2 regions of the Peribacillus sp. NPDC101481 genome follow, and region 2 is predicted to be linked to the other one. Evidence: riboswitches for the same ligand, from Rfam matches in the RefSeq annotation. Region 2 holds a riboswitch; the other holds the start of a gene.
The links. A riboswitch is a leader RNA that binds a small molecule or an ion and turns the genes downstream of it on or off. The one in region 2 is predicted to bind thiamine pyrophosphate.

Region 1: another riboswitch for thiamine pyrophosphate. It lies ahead of ACIROD_RS06845 (ABC transporter substrate-binding protein); the one in region 2 lies ahead of tenA (thiaminase II).

Annotation. Positions count from the first base shown of each region.
Region 1 is NZ_JBIWNJ010000001.1:1,420,327-1,432,023, reverse strand. It holds gene thiI (tRNA uracil 4-sulfurtransferase ThiI) at 1-577, shown strand, start outside; gene ACIROD_RS06870 (alpha/beta-type small acid-soluble spore protein) at 660-866, shown strand; gene mbcS (acyl-CoA synthetase MbcS) at 1,746-3,329, shown strand; gene ACIROD_RS06860 (amidohydrolase) at 3,480-5,081, shown strand; gene rarD (EamA family transporter RarD) at 5,162-6,091, shown strand; gene ACIROD_RS06850 (protein-glutamine gamma-glutamyltransferase) at 6,159-6,980, opposite strand; TPP riboswitch at 7,294-7,403, shown strand; gene ACIROD_RS06845 (ABC transporter substrate-binding protein) at 7,537-8,532, shown strand; gene ACIROD_RS06840 (thiamine-binding protein) at 8,544-8,828, shown strand; gene ACIROD_RS06835 (ABC transporter permease) at 8,825-9,607, shown strand; gene ACIROD_RS06830 (ABC transporter ATP-binding protein) at 9,591-10,334, shown strand; gene ACIROD_RS06825 (TatD family hydrolase) at 10,353-11,123, shown strand; gene ACIROD_RS06820 (NAD kinase) at 11,162-11,697, opposite strand, start outside.
Region 2 is NZ_JBIWNJ010000002.1:1,558,369-1,570,065, reverse strand. It holds gene ACIROD_RS17520 (ECF transporter S component) at 1-516, opposite strand, end outside; gene tenA (thiaminase II) at 531-1,214, opposite strand; TPP riboswitch at 1,349-1,478, opposite strand; gene ACIROD_RS17510 (flavin reductase family protein) at 1,967-2,110, opposite strand; gene ACIROD_RS17505 (protein kinase domain-containing protein) at 2,751-3,479, shown strand; gene ACIROD_RS17500 (HU family DNA-binding protein) at 3,937-4,209, opposite strand; gene ACIROD_RS17495 (cobyric acid synthase) at 4,375-5,892, opposite strand; gene ACIROD_RS17490 (cob(I)yrinic acid a,c-diamide adenosyltransferase) at 5,906-6,442, opposite strand; gene ACIROD_RS17485 (nitroreductase family protein) at 6,457-7,020, opposite strand; gene cobA (uroporphyrinogen-III C-methyltransferase) at 6,999-7,808, opposite strand; gene ACIROD_RS17475 (cobyrinic acid a,c-diamide synthase CobB) at 7,847-9,238, opposite strand; gene ACIROD_RS17470 (cobalt-precorrin 5A hydrolase) at 9,253-10,377, opposite strand; gene cobM (precorrin-4 C(11)-methyltransferase) at 10,374-11,150, opposite strand; gene cobI (precorrin-2 C(20)-methyltransferase) at 11,147-11,697, opposite strand, start outside.

The sequences.
Region 1 (11,697 bases), on a different contig from region 2:
ACCGTTCACGAGCGAACGTTCACGTCAAAAGGTCATTGATTTGGCGGGCAAGCTTGCCGAAATAAATGGAAGCATGAAAGTGCATATCGTTCCATTTACGGAAATCCAATTATTGGTTCAAAAGCAAATCCCGGAAAACTACTCAATGACTACTACCCGTCGTTTAATGATGCGGGTCGCCGATCGAATTCGTGAAAAGGAAGAAGCCATGGCACTGATTACCGGTGAAAGCCTTGGGCAGGTTGCGAGCCAGACGATGAGCAGCATGTTCGCCATCAATGAGGTGACGAATACACCGATCCTGCGCCCCCTGATTACCATGGATAAAACGGAAATCATCAAAATTGCAAGAGAGCTTGATACTTTTGAAATATCCAATCTGCCGTATGAGGATTGCTGTACGGTCTTTACGCCGGCAAGCCCAAAAACGAAACCGAAACGTGAAAAAGTCAATTACTATGAAAGCTTCGTCGACTTTGATTCCTTGATTGAAAAAGCAGTCTCCGAAACAGAAGTATTGACAGTTAAACCTGGTCAGACTTTCGATAAGGAAGAAGCGATGGAAGACTTATTTTAATATCCTGTAATTACCAATAAAATAGTGCGAATGAAGCCATGTGTTTTAACACACTCTATAATCACAAGGAGGTGAAAAACACATGGCAAACAACAACAGCTCAAACGAATTATTGGTACCTGGAGTGGAACAAGCTCTACAACAAATGAAATATGAAATCGCTACAGAATTCGGCGTACAACTTGGTGCCGACACAACATCTCGCGCTAACGGTTCAGTTGGTGGAGAAATCACAAAACGCCTTGTTCAAATGGCTGAACAACAATTAGGCGGAGGCTTCAACAGATAATTTAATAAATATGGCTACAGAGAGCGGGTTTTAACACCCGCTCTCTTTACGTTTGCGGACTGAATTCGTGGACGGCTGAATAATTAACGATTTAATAAATTCCTTAGTTTTACTACATAATTGTTTACTGTTTTATATAATATGAAACCTTATTGGATGGAAGAGATTTGCGACACTCCTGCCGAATAACTGGCTAGCCAAGACCCCACAGGCGCTTGCGCCAAGGAGGCTTGGCAGACAGTCGGCGGAAAGAGAGCGGATTTCCGAAAGGGGTATGTGTAATGATTTCCACTCCAGGCACTCGCTTTCCGCGGGCGGTCCGGGAGCCTCCTCGGCGCTCGCCTGCGGGGTCTCCCTTGGCCACGCTTTTCCCACAGGAGTCTCGTACCTTACGTTCCAATCACTGGAACTTCTATTTTAAGAAATATTGTAGGGAAACTGGCTAATCTTCTCCAATTCGTCTACAGTCTGGCGGTTCCATCAATTTTCCGGCAAAAGGAGTTCCGAATTGCTCTCGCCCCGAACCAAAATTTTAAAAGTAAACTAGATTATCCTTCATAGTTTTTTACAGTATTTCTTAAAGGATGGAAGAGATTTGCGACACTCCTGCCGAATAACTGGCTAGCCAAGACCCCGCAGGCGCTTGTGCCGAGGAGGCTTGGCAGACAGTCGGCGGAAAGGGAGCAGGTTTCTGAAATCAGCGGAATTTTCAAAAAGAAAAACTGCAGACAAACTCACTTTAAGAGTTGTCAAAAGGCTATAAGAGAGTGGGTTCCTAAACCCGCTCTCTTTATTTATTTGTAAAAATAAATAGAAATATTAGAGAAGTATCTTGTATAATGAGTAGGTACTAAGAGTTCATAATTGGAGGGGAAGAATATGAAGCGTGAAGACTTATTGGCTCCGGAACATTACAACTTAGTGAGTGAAATGGAACGTTATGCAAAAGATCCAGAAAAAGTTGCCGTACTCTGGGAGAACGAAACCGGAGATAAAAAACAACTTACATATGAGAATTTATTAAAAAGTGCAAATAAAATTGGAAATGCCTTAAAGAAAAAAGGACTGGGTAAAGGTGATACGGTCCTTATCATAATTCCTCGTTTGGTGGAAGCATATCAAGTGTATTTAGCCGCATTGAAAATTGGCATGATTGTCATACCTTGTTCGGAAATGCTTCGTGCGAAAGACTTGCAGTATCGAGTCAACCATGGTGATGTTAAAGGAATCATCAGTTATCATGAATATACTCATGAATTGAATGAAATAGAAGGAGCGGAAAGCCTTCTGAAATTCTCAATCGGAAAACGAATCGAAAATTGGTTGGATTTGAATGAGCTTGCCGGCAAAGAATCCGATCAGCTGACAATGGCCGACACGAAGAGTGGGGATATGGCGTTCTTATCGTATACTTCCGGAACGACAGGAAATCCAAAAGGGGTCGTCCATACACATGGCTGGGCTTATGCACATTTGAAAACGTCTGCTGCAAACTGGCTCGGCATCAGCGAAACGGATGTGGTTTGGGCAACTGCGGGTCCAGGGTGGCAAAAGTGGATTTGGAGTCCTTTCCTGGCGGTTCTAGGAACGGGAGCGACCGGTCTTGCTTACCATGGGAAGTTCGAGGCGAAAAAGTATCTACAGTTGCTTCAGGACTACAAAGTGAATGCATTATGCTGCACACCAACCGAGTATCGATTGATTGCAAAGGTGGAAAACCTTGATGACTATGATTTATCCCATCTTCATAGTGCTGTATCAGCGGGAGAGCCTTTAAATCAAAAAGTGTTCGAGGTCTTTAAAAACCATTTCCATATTGAAGTGCGTGATGGATATGGACAGACCGAAAATACCCTGTTGGTAGGTGTAACAAAAGGAATGGAAATTAAATTGGGCTCCATGGGCAAACCGACACCGGGCAACCATGTGGATATCATTGATGATTCCGGTAAGCCCTGTTCTCCTGGTGTAGTGGGGGATATTGCCGTACATGTCGATACACCTGCACTCTTTAAAGAATATTTTAAAGATCCCGAGCGGACATCGCAGCAATTCCGTGGGGATTATTATATCACTGGCGATCAGGCGAAAAAGGATGAGGATGGTTACTTCTGGTTTGAGGGTCGTTCCGATGATATCATCATCAGCTCGGGATATACGATTGGACCGTTTGAAGTGGAAGATGCCCTCGTTAAGCATCCATATGTTAAAGAGTGTGCCGTTATAGCAAGTCCTGATGAAATAAGGGGAAATGTGGTCAAGGCGTATGTCGTCTTGATGGATGATATCGATTCGAACAGCCAGGACTTGATCAAGACGCTTCAATCGCACGTGAAAGAATTGACTGCCCCATATAAATATCCAAGGAAAATCGAATTTTTAGAAGAGCTGCCCAAAACGACGTCAGGTAAAATCAAACGGGTGGATTTACGGAAAAGGGAAGAAGCACTCCTTAACAATTGATCGAAATGCATGACCGTCAGCCTCCAAGGCTGGCGTTTTTTATTGACAGGGGCTTGGGTAAAAGCATAAATATGGGAATTCGTGATATGAGATGGTACACTTACTGCATATCTGCACAGTAACAATCATTTAATAAGGAGTGTAAAGCCGGTGGGAACGTTATGGTTCAATGGGTCGATTTATACGATGATTAAAGAAAATGATCAAGTGGAGGCAGTCTACACTGAAAAGGGGGTAATTGTTGATACCGGCAGCCAGGGCTATTTGAAAAATGAGTATGCCGGCAATATTTCCAGGGAAATCGACTTAAAAGGACAAACGATGCTGCCGGGGTTAGTGGACAGTCACCTTCATTTGGTCGGGCATGGTGAAAGGCTGCTTCGTTTAGACCTCTCTTTGATGGATAGCAGGGAGTCGATCATGAAATCCTTGAAGGAAAAGTGCTCAAAGACCCCGGCTGGAAAGTGGATCGTTGCCGAAGGGTGGAATGAAAACGAATGGCCGAGTCCTGAATTGATATTACGGGATGAGCTCGATGTGATATCGACGGAACATCCCATCGTATTGAAAAGGATTTGCCGTCATGCCTTGGTGGTCAATTCCCGCGCCCTTTTGGAAGCGGATATTAAAGAAGATATTAAAGAACCTTCAGGCGGGGTGATTTGCCGTTATCATGACGGACGTTTAAATGGTTTATTTAAAGAAAGTCAGGCACAGAACCTTATTTTAGACAGTCTTCCCGGCATTGATCAAGAGTATATCGAAAACGCACTCACAGAGGCCATAGAAGACGCATATAAGCTAGGTTTGACTGGCGGACATACTGAGGACCTCCATTACTATAATGGCTTCATGCCGACATATCAGGCGTTTAAATCGGTAATCGAGGACCGGGAAATGGCCTTTCGCGCGAACTTGCTTGTCCATCATGAAGCGTTTGAAGAAATGCTGGCAGCAGGAGGCGGTTATCAGAAAGGTACGCGATATATTAAATTCGACAGCATGAAGATATTTACGGATGGCTCCTTAGGGGGACGAACAGCCCTGTTGAGCGAGCCTTATGTAGATCAAAAGAATACGAATGGAGTCGCGATATTCACTGAAAACGAGCTTCAGGAATGGGTGAAAAAAGCAAGGGCTGCCGGAATGCCGATTGCTGTCCATGCGATTGGCGATCTCGCTTTTGAATACGTCTTGAATGCAATTGAGTCACTCCCCCCGCAAGAGGGACAGAGGGACCGGCTCATCCATGCACAGATCGTCCGGCCGGAGCTGTTGCAGCGGGCGGCAAAGCTGCCGTTAATCTTTGATATCCAACCGGGCTTCGTCCCGTCCGATTTTCCGTGGGTGGAAGAAAAGGTTCCAGCCAATCTGTTGGAATCCTCATATGCCTGGAAAACCTATTTGAATTTGGGCATCATTTGTGCGGGTGGGTCGGATGCACCCATTGAGCCATTAAATCCAATTTTGGGCATTCATGCAGCTGTCACAAGGATGAAAATCAATAGTGAGGACCATACCGTATATGGCTTGTCTGAAAGGCTTTCCGTTTACGAGGCTTTCGCATTGTATACCAAAGGGAGTGCTGCAGCAATCGGCCAGGAAAAACGCCGCGGTGTGATCAATAAAGGGTACGATGCCGATTTTACCGTGTTTAATCTGGATGTCTTTGCTGTTGCGCCGGATGACCTCCTAAAAGCTGAGGCGGTCATGACGGTCATCGATGATAAAATCATGTATGATAAAAATTAACAGTTGCAAAAAAAGAAATGGAAATACAAAATTGTTAGATGGAATTAGATAAAGGAATGTAAATGGAAAGAAGGCTTGTTATGAAAGTGGATGAACAAAAAGAAGGGGCGATTTATGCAGCCCTTTCTTACATGATGTGGGGAATCGTGCCGATTTACTGGAAGTTCCTTCAGGGAGTCGGTGCAATAGAAATTTTAGCTCAGAGGGTATTATGGTCTTTCGTGTTCATGCTGGTTTTATTGATGTTCATGAAAAAATGGCAGGCGTTTCTTGTCTATGTCAAAAACATATTGGGAAATCCCAAACTCTTTGTGGCATTACTTACGGCGTCACTGCTTGTTACAGCTAATTGGGGAGTGTTCATCTGGGCCGTTAATACAGGACGGATCCTCGACACGAGCCTTGGATATTATATCAATCCGCTAGTCAGTGTACTATTGGGAGTGATAGTCTTAAAAGAAAAATTGAGCGGGGCCCAAATCATTTCATTCCTGCTTGCAGGAATCGGAGTCTTGATCCTGGGCATTCATTTCGGCACGATCCCGTGGATCTCTCTTGTTTTGGCCATGACCTTTGGATTATACGGTCTGGCAAAAAAAATGATCAAGGCTGAAGCGGCGATCGGGCTGACTCTTGAAACGATGATGGTAACGCCTCTGGCCCTAGGTTACCTGATCTACTTGATGAACCAATCAGAAATGCAGTTCTTTACAGATGGGAGCACAAGCTTGCTGCTGGTGGGCGGCGGGATTGCCACGGCCTTGCCTCTTTTATATTTTGCGAAAGGGGCGGAGAAGATCCCGTTATCGATGCTTGGCATTTTTCAGTATATCGCTCCGACCTTATCTTTATTGATAGGCGTATTCATCTATCATGAAAGTTTTACCAAAGCACATCTTTTAGCCTTTTTGTTCATATGGTCAGCCTTGGCTGTTTATACACTATCCATAACGAAATGGGGTCAGGCGAATGCCCGCAGGCTTAAAGGCAAAGGGAATATTGGTGCATGAATAAGAAAAAATGCTTGGGAGATCTCTCCCCAAGCATTTTTTTATGCGGGTATATAAAACAAAGAGGTCATGAAAGGTAAATCTTCGAACCTATTTCAGAAACAATACAATTGGAAAGGCTGACAGGACAGTGATCGGGCTTTGCTCTATTTAGTTGGAATTGACTATAGAAGGAACTATCCAGGAAAATGATATGCGTTGTCAGGAATGCTGATTTGGTTGCGTACGGCTTTCTATTGCTATTCAATTCATTGATGATTCCCTGTGAAGTGGTAATCCCGATTCCGTGGCCATAAAAGAGGTTATTCCCTAATAATATGGCATTTTCACCTTGCCATTCAGGAGTTGACTCGTCGTGATCAGGGTTTATGAAGTAAACGCAATCGCCTGGTAAATAATCCCTTCCTTGATGAATATTAAGAGCCATATTCTCCGGAGGGCGCCAGTCATATAAAAAAAGGTTTGAAAAAAGGTAATCGAAATTCCTAGGGCCGATCAAATCCAAAATCGCCTTTAAAAAAGTGACGACTATTGCCGTCCCGCATTCGAAAGCATAAAGCCTTCCATTCATGAAAATGTCCAGAAGTGCAGCATGAGGGAGTATCCCTGGCTGAAGGGTGAAGGTGCCACCCTTTGAAAGGTGCCAATATTGTTTATTGGATTGCGATTCCTCAAGTGTTGAAAATTCTACCTCACTTTTATTCAATGAAATCGCTGCCTCAATGACATGGCGCCGCAGCTGTATATCGAAATTAAACTCTCCAAAATTCCGGTATTCAAAAACGTTAGTATCTTCATCCAGCAATTGGAGAATTTCAAGCGACTTAGCAGATGCTATTCCTGGTTGGATGTGACTGACATCTAACCATCTGTGATTAATCTTTATCATGATCATATCCACCTTTTGCTTATTAAATTAACGGTTTATAAAACCAGTAAACATAAATGTCTACAGATAATGTTCATTATATGAATGCCTGCAAAGAAATGACTATTTAGAAATTGTCAGCCACTGCTGCAGTCAAGAATGATTGGAATGAAAAGAGGCAGAATTACATTGATTTCAATGATTTTCGTTCCAAAAGATGTTTTGCTAGATATCCTTAAGAGTAAGGAATACCTTTCCAATTAGTGATAAGAAGCAAATTAGTATTCCCTTTTCCCTATGAATTGATATAATGAGAGAGAAAAGTTCATATGTGCGAGAAATGTAGGGGGGCCAGTACTGCTGGCTGAGATTGCATCCTTTAGATGCTGACTCTTTGAACCTGATCTGGGTGATGCCAGCGGAGGGAACATATTATTACTGACTTTCTGTTTTGTATGTTAACGTCCGAATTCATCTTCGGGCGTTTTTTGCTTTTTATCCAGTATTTGAATAGACCCTGGAGCCCCATTATGGTTCCGGCATATGGATCTTATATGATGTGTAGGAGGATAATAACTTGAATAAATTCTTACCACTGTTAACTTCGTTGTTCCTTTTGGCTGGATGTGGTGCAGGCGGAACTAATGAAAAAGAAGAAGCATCTAAAAATGAAGAATTAAAAAAGGTATCGGTCGTGCTCGATTGGACACCGAATACAAACCATACAGGATTGTATGTTGCCAAGGAAAAAGGTTACTTTAAAGAGCAAGGTCTTGATGTGGAAATTATCATGCCAGGTGAAGCTGGAGCGGATAAGCTTGTCGCTTCAGGAAAATCTGAATTTGGCGTGAGCTACCAGGAGGGCATAACACAGGCCCGCGTGCAGGGCGTGCCAATTGTTTCGGTTGCTGCAGTCATCCAGCATAATACCTCTGGATTCGCTTCCCCTGAGGCAAAGAACATTAAAACTCCCAAGGATTTTGAAGGGAAAACGTATGGTGGCTGGGGTTCTCCGGTTGAAAAGGCCATTATTGATTCACTCATGAAAAAAGAAAATGCGGATGTAAATAAAGTGGATATAGTCAATACAGGAGACATGGATTTTTTCACTTCGGTTAAAAGGGATATAGATTTTGCCTGGATTTATTATGGATGGACAGGCATTGAGGCTGAGTTGCGAAATGAAAAGCTTAATATGGTTTACTTAACCGAATACTCTGATAAGCTTGATTACTATACGCCTGTTTTGACTACAAATGAAAAGATGATAAAAGAAGATCCCGAAACTGTTAAAGCATTCGTTCATGCAGCATCAAAAGGGTACCAGTTTGCGATTAAGAATCCTGCTGATGCAGCAGACATGTTAATTAAGTCTGCGCCGGATCTTGATGCAAAACTAGTTAAGAAAAGCCAGGAGTGGCTTGCAGCCAAGTATCAGGATGATGCTCCGCGTTGGGGTGAACAAAAACTGGAAATCTGGAAGAATTACAGTGATTGGATGACTGAAAACAAGCTTCTTGAAGGTGATTTCGATCCTGAAAAGGCATTTACCAATGAATTTTTACCAAAATAGGAGGAAATACGATGGCCAATTCATTAATTAGTATACAAATTATTCCTAAAGGGGAAAATGTCATCCCTATGGTCGATGAAGCAATCAAGATCATTGAAGAATCTGGTGTCAAGTATGAGGTTCACCCCCTTGAAACGACAATGGAGGGCGAGCTTTCCGAACTTTTTGCCGTGATAGAAAAAATGAATGTAAGAATGATCGAAATAGGATCGCCGAATGTCATTTCCCAAGTGAAAATATTATATCAGCCAAGCGGGATTACGATGGATACGTTAACGGAGAAATATCGGGCATGATCGGAAGGGGAATTTGGAAGAAGGGGGCTCCCTTCTTTCTTTTATTATTGTTGCTGATAGTTTGGGAGTCAGTGACAGTCTTATTGAAGGTTGAAGAATGGCTGCTTCCCGCTCCATCGGCCATTTTCATTGAAGGAATTGAGTCGTCGCGCAATCTTTACGGACACCTTATATCGACAACCGAGCTTGCGTTGTCGGGTTTTTTTATTGGAAGCTGCATCGGCTTATTGGTTGCTGCAACCTTACACCTATTTCCAGGTGTGAAGGACGCGGTTTATCCTCTGCTCATACTATCACAAAATATACCTATCATAGTTTTGGCCCCGCTATTGGTGATCTGGTTTGGCTTTGGCATGCTGCCTAAGCTAATAGTGATTTCGCTCGTATGTTTTTTTCCGGTTGCGGTTGCATCATTGGACGGTTTTCGCCAGACACCATACGAACTTAAGCATTATTTCAAGATGATGGGAGCGGGGAAAAACCAGTTATTTTGGAAGCTGGAATTTCCTCACTCAATCCCGTTCATTTTCTCCGGCCTGAAAATTTCGGCCACCTATAGCGTAATGGGTGCGGTTATTTCAGAGTGGCTCGGGGCAAAATCGGGGATTGGTGTTTATATGACGCTCGCGTCCTCTGCGTTCAGGACAGACCGAGTGTTTGTTGCCATTTTCATCATTATGGGAATGAGCCTGGTCTTTTTTGGAATCATCACCTTCCTGGAGAAATACTTAGTTTCTTGGAAGAGAAAGGAGGGCGGCAAGGATGAAGCTGGAAATTAAAGATGTCTCCTATTCTTTCGATGGTAAACAGAATATATTGGAGAACATGAATTTTCGTGTGGATGATGGGGAATTTGTCACGATCCTTGGGCCATCGGGCAGCGGTAAAAGTACTTTGTTCCACTTGATCGGAGGTATTTTGAAGCCGGATCATGGCATCATTTCACTGGATGGTAAAAAGATAAATGGTTTAAAGGGCCATATCAGCTATATGCCGCAGCAGCCTTCCCTTTTACCTTGGAGAACGGTATTGGAAAATGTTTTGCTGGGAAGTGAACTTGCTGGGATCAGAGATAAAGAAAAGGCAAAAGCCCTATTGATGAAAGCTGGATTAGAAGAGTATGAGAAAGCATATCCGCATGAATTATCAGGAGGCATGAAGCAAAGGTCCGCATTCATCCGGAGTATCTTAAGTCCACAGGACTTGATGTGCCTGGACGAACCCTTTTCTGCCTTGGATGAACTGACAAGATTGCAAATGCAAAAATGGCTGTTGTCGGTTTGGGAGGAAAATCGGAGGTCGGTGCTTTTTGTTACGCATAGCATAGATGAAGCGGTTTTCCTATCCGATAGAATTTATGTGTTATCTGCAAAACCGGCTGCGGTCATCAAAGAAGTCAAAGTTCCGTTTCCAAGGCCAAGAAGTGAAGAACAGCTTCTTAGTGATGAATTTTTTCATTTGAAAAGAGAGTTATATGCAGCATTAATGCCAACTCTTTCTACTTAAGTAAGGAGGCTATTAAATTTGAGAATCATCGACAGCCATATCCATTTGGATAAATATGATGTTGTTAAGCGGAAGCAGATTCTGACTGACATGGAAAAGGTTCATTTGCAATCCTTGCTGACTGTTTCCATGAATTTGGCTTCTTCTATTAACAATTATCAGCTTTCACTGGAGGATTCCCGAGTTAAGCCAGCCTTTGGCTTTCATCCAGAGCAGCCCCTCCCGAGTGATGAAGAAGTGAACGAATTATTGAACTGGATGCGGGAACATCGTCAAGATATGGTTGCCATAGGTGAGGTTGGACTGCCCTATTATCTAAGGCAGGAAAATCCCGATATGGATAACTCAGCGTATATAGTGATATTGGAGAAGTTCCTGGCTTTTGCTAAAGAGATGGAAAAGCCGGTTATCCTTCATGCCGTCCATGAAGATGCACCTATCGTTTGCGACCTTTTGGATAAGCATCAAATCACAAAGGCGCACTTTCATTGGTTTAAAGGAGATATCCGCACAGTCGAAAGAATGGCCGAAAAGGGCTACCGCATTTCGATTACACCTGATGTTTGTTATGAGAGGGAAATACAGGAATTAGTTTCGGCATACCCACTTAAGCTGATGATGATTGAAACGGATGGCCCATGGCAGTTTGAAGGGGTTTTCGAAGGGAAATGGACCCATCCCGGCATGATGCATGACAGTGTGCGTCAAATTGCTTCGATTAAAGGATTGCCGATTGAGGATGTTTATGAAACCCTTTATCAAAATACGAAAGAATTTTATCATATTTAAAGGTACCGGCTATCATATCCGGTACCTTTTTAGTACGTTCAAAGGAAGGTCCTTTTAACCTTTTCCCAAAAGGAATTGTCTTTTAGCTTAACGGTCTTGATGACTTTACCGCTTAACCGGACCTTTACCTGTTCGACATGATTGATGCTTAAGGCTTCATTGTCCATTCCGATGATCGGATAGCTTGGTCCGTTTTGTTCAAGGTGGATGGTCAAAGTCCTATCACCGCTAAGAATGAATGAGGAGCCTAAGGTCCGATAGGTATTATTATTGATGGAAGCAAGCTCGCTCACTTGAAAGCAAGGGAGAAGGGGATCGACAACCGCCCCATTGACCGATTTATTATAGGCGGTGCTTCCGGTCGGAGTAGCAATGATGATTCCGTCCCCGCGAAAAGTTTCAAAATGGAGTCGATCAATGAAAATATCCATGATGAACGTTTTGGTGATGGAAGACCGGATACTGAGTTCATTAAGGGCATAAAAGGAGGGCTGATCGTCCAATTGGATATCGATGGCTGGATATTTACGCACCTCGATTTGCTCTCTAGTCATGGCATCGATCATTTTATCCG
Region 2 (11,697 bases):
TTCCAGGACTTTAACTAGATAATAAGCGGTCACACCTGCAAAGAATATGGAACCCACAAACCTCGCTATCATGAATAACGATAGATTCCAAGTTGAAAGCGCACCTATTTCCCCGTATGCAAAATCCATAATAACTGATGCCAGGCAGGAAGCTATCGCAGCTAAAACGGCCACCGGCATATTGAATTTTTTATATTTGAAAGCCATGAACACCAGTTCCGCGAACAAACCTTGTACCACCCCATATAACAGTACGGTCAGCCCCCATGGTGAACCAAGGAAGAACTCCCCGGAAGCTGCAGCTATCTCCGCCAAAAGTGCCACACCCGGTTTCCGTAAAATTAAGAAGGCGACGGGGCCAGCTATAAACCACATTCCATAAATAAGTTGATCCAGATGTAATCCTAACGGTTTAACTGAATAATAAATCGAACCCCAAAGGATATAAACGATTCCAAATGCTACCGCAATCACGATCGTGACCAATATGTCCGTTAATTTCAAACCTTTTTTCATTGTTTCATTCCCCTTTATACTTCTAGTGTTTCCTTATGCACAGGCCATGTCTCTAAACGATAAGCCATTTCCCAAAATGAGTATTCATATTGGCTGCTGAGGATAAAATGCTCTTTCATTCTTTCCTTATCTTCGTCTGTCACTTTTTCAGCAATCTCATCAAGCCTCGCAATTTGTTCTTCCACCAAAGTGCGAAACCACTCCCCTCCGTAAGCCGCTATCCATTCTTGATAAATCGGCTCCTCCGGCATGCACCCTTGCAGCTTTTCACCTATTTCATAATAAAGCCAGTAACACGGCAAGATAGCTGCAATAACATCTCCTAAATGTCCCGAATAAGCCGCACGATACATATGGGAAGTATAAGCATAAGCGGTCGGGGCTGGTTTGAAATTATCCCGTTCTTCTTTTGTGATCCCTAATCTCTCAGAAAAATTCTCATGAAGCTTCAACTCCGCTTCATATGTTCCTTGTGCATGGCCGGCAAGCCTGCTTGTTGTATGTAAATCAGTAGCTTTAACTGCTCCTAAAGCTTGAACCCTAGCAAAATGAGATAAATAATAGGAATCTTGCATAACATAGAAACGGAAACACTCCAATGGCAAAGTGCCATCTCCTATTCCTGCAACAAACGGGTGATTAAAGCTAGCTTCCCAAATGTGATCCACTTCCTGACGAATTTCCTCTGAAAATTTCATGACCATTACCTCCAAATTATTTTTTTTAATCAATGTTACGGAAAAAAACTTTTATCACCCCTTTTTTTGCAAACAAAAAACCACTTTCTTAAACGTAAAGAAAGTGGTTGTACTTGAAATAATACAGAAACGTATTGTTCCAGACCCCACTTCCCTACGCTGGTATAAACCAGATCAGGTTCTAAGGGTCTTAAAGTCATACTTTAATCTCAGCTTCTGCGGTAAAAATCAACTTTCACCTATAAAGCACCCCTAGTGGTACAAATTGTATATTAAATTTCATTTGCCTTTATATTAACACGATAAATCCAATTGTCAAACGTATTAGAAAAAGTTTTCAACTTAATGATTTAGGGTTACTAACCTTTCAATCTTGCATATACACCATTTACCCGGCAGTTTAACGGCACTTTAATCAATGGGTTTCATTACGTAATTTCCTCGTGAATTCTACTGTTTTACTCGTGAATTTGGCCGGTTTACTCGTGAATTCAGCTGCTTTACTCGTGAATTTGGCAGGTTTACTCGTGAATTCAGCTGCTTTACTCGTGAAATTGATTTTTCTTGGGATTTCTGCTGCTTTACTCGTGAATTCTTTTATTCTCTAAAAAACAATATTATACATTCGATGTTGCTTTTAGTTTTAATATTTTGCTCGATCTGTAGTTTATCATAGCTGCCATAATTCCGGTTTCCTTGATTTAATTCTATTAATATATTCTTCCCCGGTTTTAATGCCCATTAGAATCCCCTTATTTTACAAACTGTTTAGCAGACCCCATTTTCGCTCGATAAAAAGTAAGCGCTTCCAAATATTCGGAATGTAACTCCTGGATTTCACCGATGAACAATACATGATCACCAGCATCATACTCTCTCCATGGTTTGCATTCCATCCAGGCAACACTTCCATTTATTTTTGGCGAAATTCCCTTGTTATCCCAGTCGGTTTTAAACGTTTCCTATTTACTGCCCGCAAATTGCCATGCAATGGCTTCCTGTTCATCCGACAAAATATTAATGGTAAAAGATTTATCTTTCATGCTAGTGCAGGCTTTTGCTTCTTTATGAATACTAAAGCAAGCGGTGGATCCAAGGAAACCGAAGGAAAAGAATTCTCAGTAATCCCCTTTTGAACTTTCCATCAAACCAGCTCACTATTGTGACGCCGGTTAGGGATTTCCCAAAGCAACTTCTCAACTCGCACCCATCCACCTCATCACCTCCTACTCTTTTATTATGAATTCATTATAGTAAACTTAATATTTTTAAAACCATATAATTTCATAATGTGAAATTACAGGAAAAATTTATAATTGTGAACTATCAAAAGAATTCCCCGAAGAAATGACTTTCATTACCGCATTATCAAAAATCAGTGTTAAACTATCCATGTTCATTCATATTTCCAGCTTTATTAATAACGGACTTTTTTGTTCTTGACTTGAATAGATGAAAGTGGTGAGGAAAGTTTCAATTTTGCGTACATTTAGAAAGTTCTACCAATTTTTCGTGGATATACCTTTAAAAAAAGGAGTGGTTTTGAATTACCGTTACGAGGTAAAAGCTGTAATCGGAACAGGAAGCTACGGTATTATTTATCTTTGCAATGATTTGAAAAAAAAAGAAAATATAGTGATCAAGCAGCTCCGGAAAAGTAAACGCCGCAGCAAAAAAGAGCTGAAGCAGTTTGAAAATGAAATTTCCATTTTACGAATGTTAAACCACAAAAACATCCCCAAATTTCACGAGAAATTTTCACATGAGGGAAATGTTTATTTTGTGATGGATTTCATAGAAGGAGATAATTTGGAAGACCATATTTTCTTGAATCATATAACATTCAATGAGAAAGAGTCTCTATTTTTTCTGGATGAGCTGGTCGTTTTAGTATCTTATCTACATGACCATGACATTTCCCATCAAGATTTACGTATACCAAATATTTTACTAAAGAACAATCAGCCCATTTTGATAGACTTTGGTTTGTCTAAAAAGATCAATTCGGCCGATTTTACTAAAGAAACCATGTTGCAGCTGAAAAGGCAGGATTTTTACGACTTGGGGGAAATACTTCTATATGCACTTTATACGACTTACGCCTCCAAAAGTAAAAAGACTCTTCCTTGGACAGAAGAGCTTTCGTTAGAAAAAGAAACCGTGCATTTACTGAAAAGGTTATTAAGCATCCAAGAACCTTATTCAGATATTAAAGAAATCTCAATGGACCTGCAGGCTGCATTGAAGTCAAAGAAATTGAATTAGCTGCTACTGCCGCGCCCTTTTCTCTTGTAGCGGTCACTTCCACTCATGGGATACCTTTTGTAGCCTCGGCTGCTGCTGCTGCTGCCTCGGCGATAATGACCATGTCTTCGCTCACTGCTGCCTTGGGAAAGCTGTTTGATTTTTTTCATTATTTTCTTCAGCATATCTTTCACCTCTTTTATTTTGGTTTTAAAACTTGTTATTACTTAGCCTAACATAGTCACAGTATAAACCTTACTAATAAGTACTATAATTTTTTTTCATTTATGTTACATTCCATTACTGCTTCATGAAGTGGGCTTCTTTCATTGTTGATCATGAGAACTCCCTAAATTCCTCCGTTAGATAATGGCACAAATAAATAAAAATGACTGTCTTTTACTGTTCTTCGAAGCGCATGACAGTAAACAAAAAAACCTGGCGAATATCGCATCGCCAGGTTTTTTTGTTTACTTTTTTATTTTACAGCTTCTTTTAATTCCTTACCTGCTTTAAAAGCGGGAACTTTACTAGCTGCAATTTGTATTTCTTCGCCAGTTTGCGGGTTTCTTCCTGTACGGGCAGCGCGGTCACGCACTTCAAATGTACCAAAACCAACTAATTGGATTTTTTCTTCTTTAGCAAGTGTAGCCGTGATTGTTTCAAACAATGCGTCCACTACTTTTTTTGCGTCGTCTTTTGTCAGTTCAGCTTGTGCTGCAACACTGCTCACTAATTCTGTTTTATTCATATGAACACCTCATCCTTTTATTTTGTATAAAGTATGTAGAGTAGACAACATAACATATCTTGTATGCCTCTGTCACTTAAAATGGCTAAATAAAAGGAATTATCGCTCTAAAATGATCTTTTTTAAAGGTAAAAGGGCATTGATCACATTAACCTAATGACCTTTTCAACTTTCTGCAGTTTCCAGCTGCAGCCATTGATAGATGGTATCCATATCAATGTTTTCCTCCAAATGGGATGCCAAGAGATTGTACGCTTCCTCCCTGCGCTCCGAGTCGCTTTGGACGTTTTCCTTCACTTCTTCCAACCCCTTGTTCCGTCGAATTTGGTTAACTAGTAATCTAGTGAACAGGCGATTATGGAATATCCCATGAAGATATGTTCCCATTACCTTGTTGTCATTGGAAATGGCTCCATCCTCTCTTCCATCCTTCAATAAAAGAAAGGGCCGTACTTGCGACTTCAATGTCGTTCTGCCTAAATGTATTTCGAAACCGTTAAGATTCATTTGACCTTCCATTATCCCGGCAGAAAGGACACCTTCCATTTGTACCGTTTTCTTTTCTGCTTGAAATACGGTTTCCACCGGAAGAAGCGAGAGCCCATCTGCGTTCTCACCGTCACCTTCGACCGCGTCAGGATCGAAAAGTTTAGTCCCTAGCATTTGAAAACCGCCGCATATGCCAAATATCATCGTTCCTTGTTTCCGCAGTTCATTGATGGCCCGATCCAACCCCATACGATTCAACCACTCTAAATCTTCCATCGTGTTTTTTGTACCAGGCAAAATAAGCAGATCGGGATTACCTAACTCATGGACACTGCTTACCAGGCGGACACCTACTCCGGGTTCATCAAAAAAAGGATCCACATCTGTAAAGTTGGAGATCCGCGGAAATCTCAAGACGGCTACATCGATCGGAAACTCAGCCTTTTTAGGTTTTTTAAAACGTAAGGAAGAGAGGGCAAGTGAATCTTCCGCTTCAATATTCACGTCAAGATAGGGCAGCACCCCGAGAACCGGAATCCCGGTTTCCTTTTCCACCCATTCAATGCCATCGTCCAACAATTCACGCATGCCACGAAATTTATTGATGATGATCCCCTTTACACTATCTCGTTCATCTTGATCCAATAAAGCAAGTGTGCCGATGATGGACGCAAATACTCCACCACGATCAATATCGGCCACCAAAATGACAGCCGCATCCGTGAGTTTAGCCATTCGCATATTCGCTATATCCCGGTCCTTCAGGTTAATTTCAGCAGGACTTCCTGCCCCTTCGAGTACGATGATGTCATAGTCTTCTTGAAGTTTTTCGACCGATTTACGGATGATGGGCATAGCTTCCTGAACAAATTGGGACCGATAGCTTTTTGCATTCATATCAAGGAAATGCTTTCCGTGCACGATAACTTCGGAAACCATATCCTGCTTCGGTTTCAGTAATATCGGATTCATATCGGTCGTTGCCGTGATCCGTGCTGCTTCCGCCTGTACTCCCTGAGCCCGTCCGATTTCACCGCCATCCAAGGTTACATAAGAATTCAAAGCCATGTTTTGTGATTTGAATGGGACGACACGAAATCCTTTATTGGAAAATACCCGGCAAAATGCCGTACAAATCAAACTTTTCCCTACATCAGACGACGTCCCTTGTATCATGATGGATCGTGCCTTCATTACGCTCACCCCCTTAAAACTCTAATCCTTTGACAGCGCCGATGCCCTCGTCATAATAATGCTTGGTCGCCTCAATCGTTGAAACCAAATCGGCCATTTCCATAAGCTCTGGCCTTGCATCCCTGCCGGTAATGACTATATGCATATTAGCGGGACGATTTCGAATTGCATCGATGATTTCAGCCAATGGCAAGACATCTTCAATCGGGAATTTGGAAATCGCTAACGCATTGTTCAACTCATCCAAAACAAGTAAATCAATATCCGGATCAGTAAGTGCCAGTTTCGCCTTTTCCCATGCTAACGATAAGGCTTTGCGATGCTCTTCTGGTGTTTTGGTCCATGTAAAACCAATACCTAGCTGCTCCATTTCAACTCCTAATTTTCTCAAAGCCAATGCTTCCCCATAAGTACGCTCTGGTGATTTTATGAACTGAAGGTATTTGACATTCATTCCTCTGCCGACTGCCCTCAAAGTCACCCCTAATGAGGCAGTCGTCTTCCCTTTCCCGTTTCCTGTATAAATAAGCATTAATCCTCTGCGTGCCACTCACTCACCTACCTTCATAGCCAAACTGTTTTTTCTATGTATGAAGTCCTTTTAGTAGCTGGAACCGGTTGATCGCCTTTAGGGTATCCGACAAAAATGGTGCCGATCACTTTTTTGTTTTCCGGTGAACCGATAAATTCGTGCAGGCGTTCATCCCTGACTAGACCCACTCCTCTAGTGCGCCAAACGAATCCGAGACCAAGTTCTTTTGCGGCAAGCCACATCGAATGGACGGCACAACAAGAAGCGAATACATTGTCTTCGGATGAATCTGGATCATCAGGCAAAATATCGGAAGTCACGACAATGATAAGCGGTGTCGTCTTTACAACTTCCAGTGAACTTTCAATCAACTTTGGTTTGGTTGGGAAGCGTTCATGTAAATACCTTTCTGCCAATCTTTCATAACGGTGCTTCGCTTCTCCCTTGATTACATAAAAACTCCAAGGTTCACGCAATCGATCGTTAGGGGCATAGGTAGCCGCTTCCAATAGCTGCCTGATTTTTTGGTCTTCCACTTCTTTTTCTTCGTAATTCCTTATTGCCCGGCGTTCCTTCAATTCTTGAATGATGGACATTCCGACTCATTCCCTTCAATTATGGACTCTGAATCAATCACTCTTTCAAACCATTGGATTTTTTCTCTTAATTGGACGACATCCCCTACTAGAAAGATTGATGGATTTTGAATTTCTTCTTTTATAGCCTTCAAAGAAATCGAATTCAAGGTACCGGTAATCGTCCTTTGTTTATCAGTCGTGCCCCATTCAATGACAGCCACTGGCGTATTGCCGTCCCTGCCATGCTCTATCAATTTTTCACAGATGAACGGCATATTACCTATTCCCATATAAAAGGCGATGGTATCGATGCCCTGAGCCAATGCCTGCCAATTCAGGTTATCCTGCCCCTTGTAATCACGGCCATGGCCTGTCACAATCGCATAACTTGAAGCATGATCACGGTGGGTCACCGGGATGCCCGCATAAGCCGGTGCTGCGATTCCCGCTGTGATTCCTGGGACGATATCATATTCAATCCCGTTAGCAGCCAGTATTTCCGCTTCCTCACCGCCCCGCCCAAAGACAAATGGATCTCCACCCTTCAGACGGGTGACGTTTTTCCCCTGTAAAGCTTTTTCCACTAAAAGTTCATGTATTTCATTTTGAATGAGATGATGTTTCCCTGGTGATTTCCCGCAATACACCAGTTCTGCACCTTCTTTTGCATAGTTTAATAGTTCTGGATTGACAAGCCTGTCATATGCAATGACATCCGCCTTTTGGATACATTCCAGTCCATATACCGTAATCAATTTCGGATCTCCGGGACCCGCACCGACCAGATGAACTTTTCCCGGTTTCATGCTCGCGCCTCCTCTTAAGCTTCAAAAAATACATTTTACTAGTTGATAGTTTCATGGGCAGATCTGTTTTTTTGTTTTAAGCAAGCATTGATCCAGTTCTTTGCAAGTGTTGGATTGGAAGCAAAATGAAAGTGGGTATACCCCGCAACAAGGTTGCCCAATACACACCCCTCTTGTTTCGAACCGAATCTGCCTTTGGATTCATAAGCATGTGTAAGATCAGCATCCGCTTCAAATGTCGAGTAGTGGAATTCATGACCTTTTGCCTGCTCCATTTCATTGATCAAAAAATTGCCTGGAGTTCCTGTGATTTCACGATACCCAAGTGCTGCAAGCTTTTTCTGCATTTTAATCCGGCCCGGTATCATTCCTGCCATCTGATGCGTTTCTCCGGAAGTTGTTTCAATCGATTTGCTCAAAAACATGAAACCGCCACATTCCGCAAGAGTCGGCATCCCCTTTTCAATGGAGCTTCTGATGGATATGATAGCTTCCACGTTACCGGAAAGTTCAGCTGCAAATTCCTCAGGAAAACCGCCTCCAAGATATAAACCATCAGCATCCAATGGTACTTCATCCCCTTTTAATGGAGAAAAATACTTGATGTTTGCCCCATATGCTTCTAGCAGCTCAAGGTTCTCCTGATAATAAAAATTGAAGGCTGCATCTTTTGCGACGGCAATGCATACGTCCTTTTCATTTTTGGGTTGAAAAATATTTGAGTTTCCACTGGTAACGGAGGATGTCTTTGACAAACGGTACAACTGCTCGATATCGATCGTTTCCATGACTAATTGTGCGAGCTTATCGAAAAACGGATTTAGTTCCCCGCGTTCAATAGCAGGAATTAAACCTAAATGACGGCTTGGAATATCAATATCCAATTCCCGCTTCATATAACCGAGCACCGGTACATCGCATTCTTGCTCAATGGCTGATTTGACAATTTTGTAATGACCTGCACTTCCCACTTGATTGGCAATGACCCCAATGATGTTCGGGCCGGTCGAAAAGTCCTGAAATCCTTTTACGATGGCAGCTGCACTCCGTGCCATGCTGGCACAGTTTACTACCAACAGGACAGGACTTTGCGTGATGATGCTGATTTCAGCCGTCGATCCTGTATTGGCTAAAGGACTTTTGCCATCGAAGAAGCCCATGACTCCTTCGATGATCGATATATCAGCCCCGGCACCTGCTTTATTAAGAATTTCTCGAACAGTGTCATGTTCAAACATCCAACTGTCAAGATTGCGTGAAACCCGTCCTGTAACTGCTGTATGATAAGTAGGATCAATATAGTCAGGACCACATTTGAACCCTTGAACGGTATAGCCTTTCTTCTGGAGGGCTGCCATGATTCCGATGGTCAATGTCGTTTTACCGACACCGCTTCCGGTACCTGCAATTACCAATCTTCTATCGTTCATATTTTTTCTCCCTCTTAAAAAGGAATGATCCCAACTGATATGGTTACGTTCCCCGATTTTTTCTTAACCAGCTCCAATTGTTCAGCTTTAGTATAGATCCTCACAGCCGGTTCACTCACACCATATGCACCCGTGTATTTAAATACTGTATCCGATGGCGCTTCGATTTTGGCTTGATTAAGCTCTTCCGGTTCATAATGCACGAATTCCCAGCCATATTTTTCAACTACTTCAATCAAGCCAAGTTCGTCTTTCTTTAAGGAAATTGTACAGATCGCCTTAACGCTTTTTAATGAAAATGATAAAACCGCTAGTGTTTCTGCAATCACCTGCTCAATTTCAGCCGCCGCCGTTCCCCTATTGCACCCGATACCAAGAACAATGACCTTTGGACGATATACGATTCCATTTTCCAGGATTCTCTTTTCCGACTGCTTAAGCATGCGGTGAGTCACGACCAGCGCTGCTTGCGGCTTTGCTTGAAGCGCTTCTTCAATGGATGGGTATATGATAATTCGTTCAGGTAATGCCGTATCATAAGACCACCAGTTCCGTTCACCTGATTCCTGTATAACGGCAACATGCTCTTCATTTACTACGGACGCACTTACTGGCGTCAATTTTTCTGCGGAATCCCAAATCCAGCCGAAGCGCTGGCCGAATAAGTCGACAGGAATCGTTTTTTGTACATCCGAAGCCGTGGTGATTATAGCTCTTGCATCAAGGGCTGCAGCAACTTCCTTAGTCAGTTCATTTGCCCCTCCCAGATGCCCTGACAGTACACTGATAACATTTTCCCCTTTATCATCAATGACTACGACACCTGGATCCGTTTTCTTATCCTTCAAAATTGGTGCAATCATCCTCACGACTGCCCCGAGTGAAATAATTAAAATGATTCCCTTATATTCCTTGAATAAAGCTGGCAATAGCATACGGACACTGCCCGAAAAAAGCTGGATCTGTTTATGCTCTTCGTCCCCTTTTTCAAACTTGCTCATGTAATATAGATCGGAATTCGAAAAAACGGTATGTAATTTTCGCGCCAGCTCGACACCATGCTTTGTAATCGCTACGATCGCATAAGTGTGGGACCGTTTAATGGGAGCAAGTTCCGCTTCTTTCAATTCAATGATCATGGTTTAACACCTTTTCTGAAACCGTGGGTAAAACTCGCATCATATAGTTTGGAACGGTATTCATCTTTATCATGGATGGCAGGGTCCAAAGCCCATCCAGCCAAAATCATCGCATGTTTGCGGATGCCATTTTTACGCATATCATCATCTAAGTTCACTAGCGTAGTGCGGACGATTTTTTGGTCCGGCCATGTTGCCCTTTGAATGACTGCAACCGGTGTATCATCCTTCCAACCGGCTTCCTGGAGTTCTTTAACGATTTTTTTGGTCAAGGTTGCACTCAAGAAAAGGGCAATCGTACAGTGATGACTTGCCAAATCACGTAACTTCTCAAATTCCGGAACAGGCGTACGTCCTTCAGCCCTCGTTAATATAAGTGTCTGGGTTAAATCAGGGATGGTCAGCTCTGCTCCTATTGCCGCTGCTGAGGCGAACACCGAACTCACGCCAGGAATCACCTCATAACCGATACCCTCTTTCTTCAATAGGACAATTTGTTCCATGATTGCACCGTACATGGCAGGATCCCCAGTATGAATTCTAGCAACCATCTTTCCTTCTTTAACACGCTCAACCATGATGCCAACAATTTCCTCCAAATGCATTCCAGCCGTTTTCAGCACCTCGGCATCGGGTTTTGCCTTAGCAATCAATTCTTCATTCACTAATGAATCCGTATATAAAATAACATCAGCCGTTTGGAGAATGTTCAATCCTTTTACAGTAATCAAATCCGGGTCACCTGGTCCAGCACCTACAATATATATCTTCATTTTCTCACCACCATCAATGTTAAGTATTCTAGTTCAAGTCCTTCCAATTCACTCACTTTCCAAATCACTTCTTCATCGGAAGTGACTTTGGTTACGACCGAGGCCTTTTCAAGCAAGTCCAAATCTTTTAAAACGGTAATCATTAAATCGATGACCTTTGCCACTTTGATGAACACAACGGCATCATGGTCTTCGATCGCCTTCTTCATCGCTTCATAGTCATCCCTTGCAGGAACTATCGCAACATGATCATCACCATCAGCTAAAGCGATGCCCAGCCTTGACGCTGATCCATTAAAGGAAGAAATGCCCGGGACTGTCTTGATTTCGACTTCGGGATGCAACTCCTGCATCAATTTCATCATATGTATGAACGTACTATATAAAAGCGGATCGCCTTCCGTTACGAAAGCCACATCTTTTCCTTCATTTAATTTTTGCCAAACCTTTTCAACCGTTCCGTTCCATTCCCGATCCAAAATGGCTTTATCTTTCGTCATCGGAAAAACAAGGCCCAGCATATCCTTTTCTTCAGGACGAATGTAAA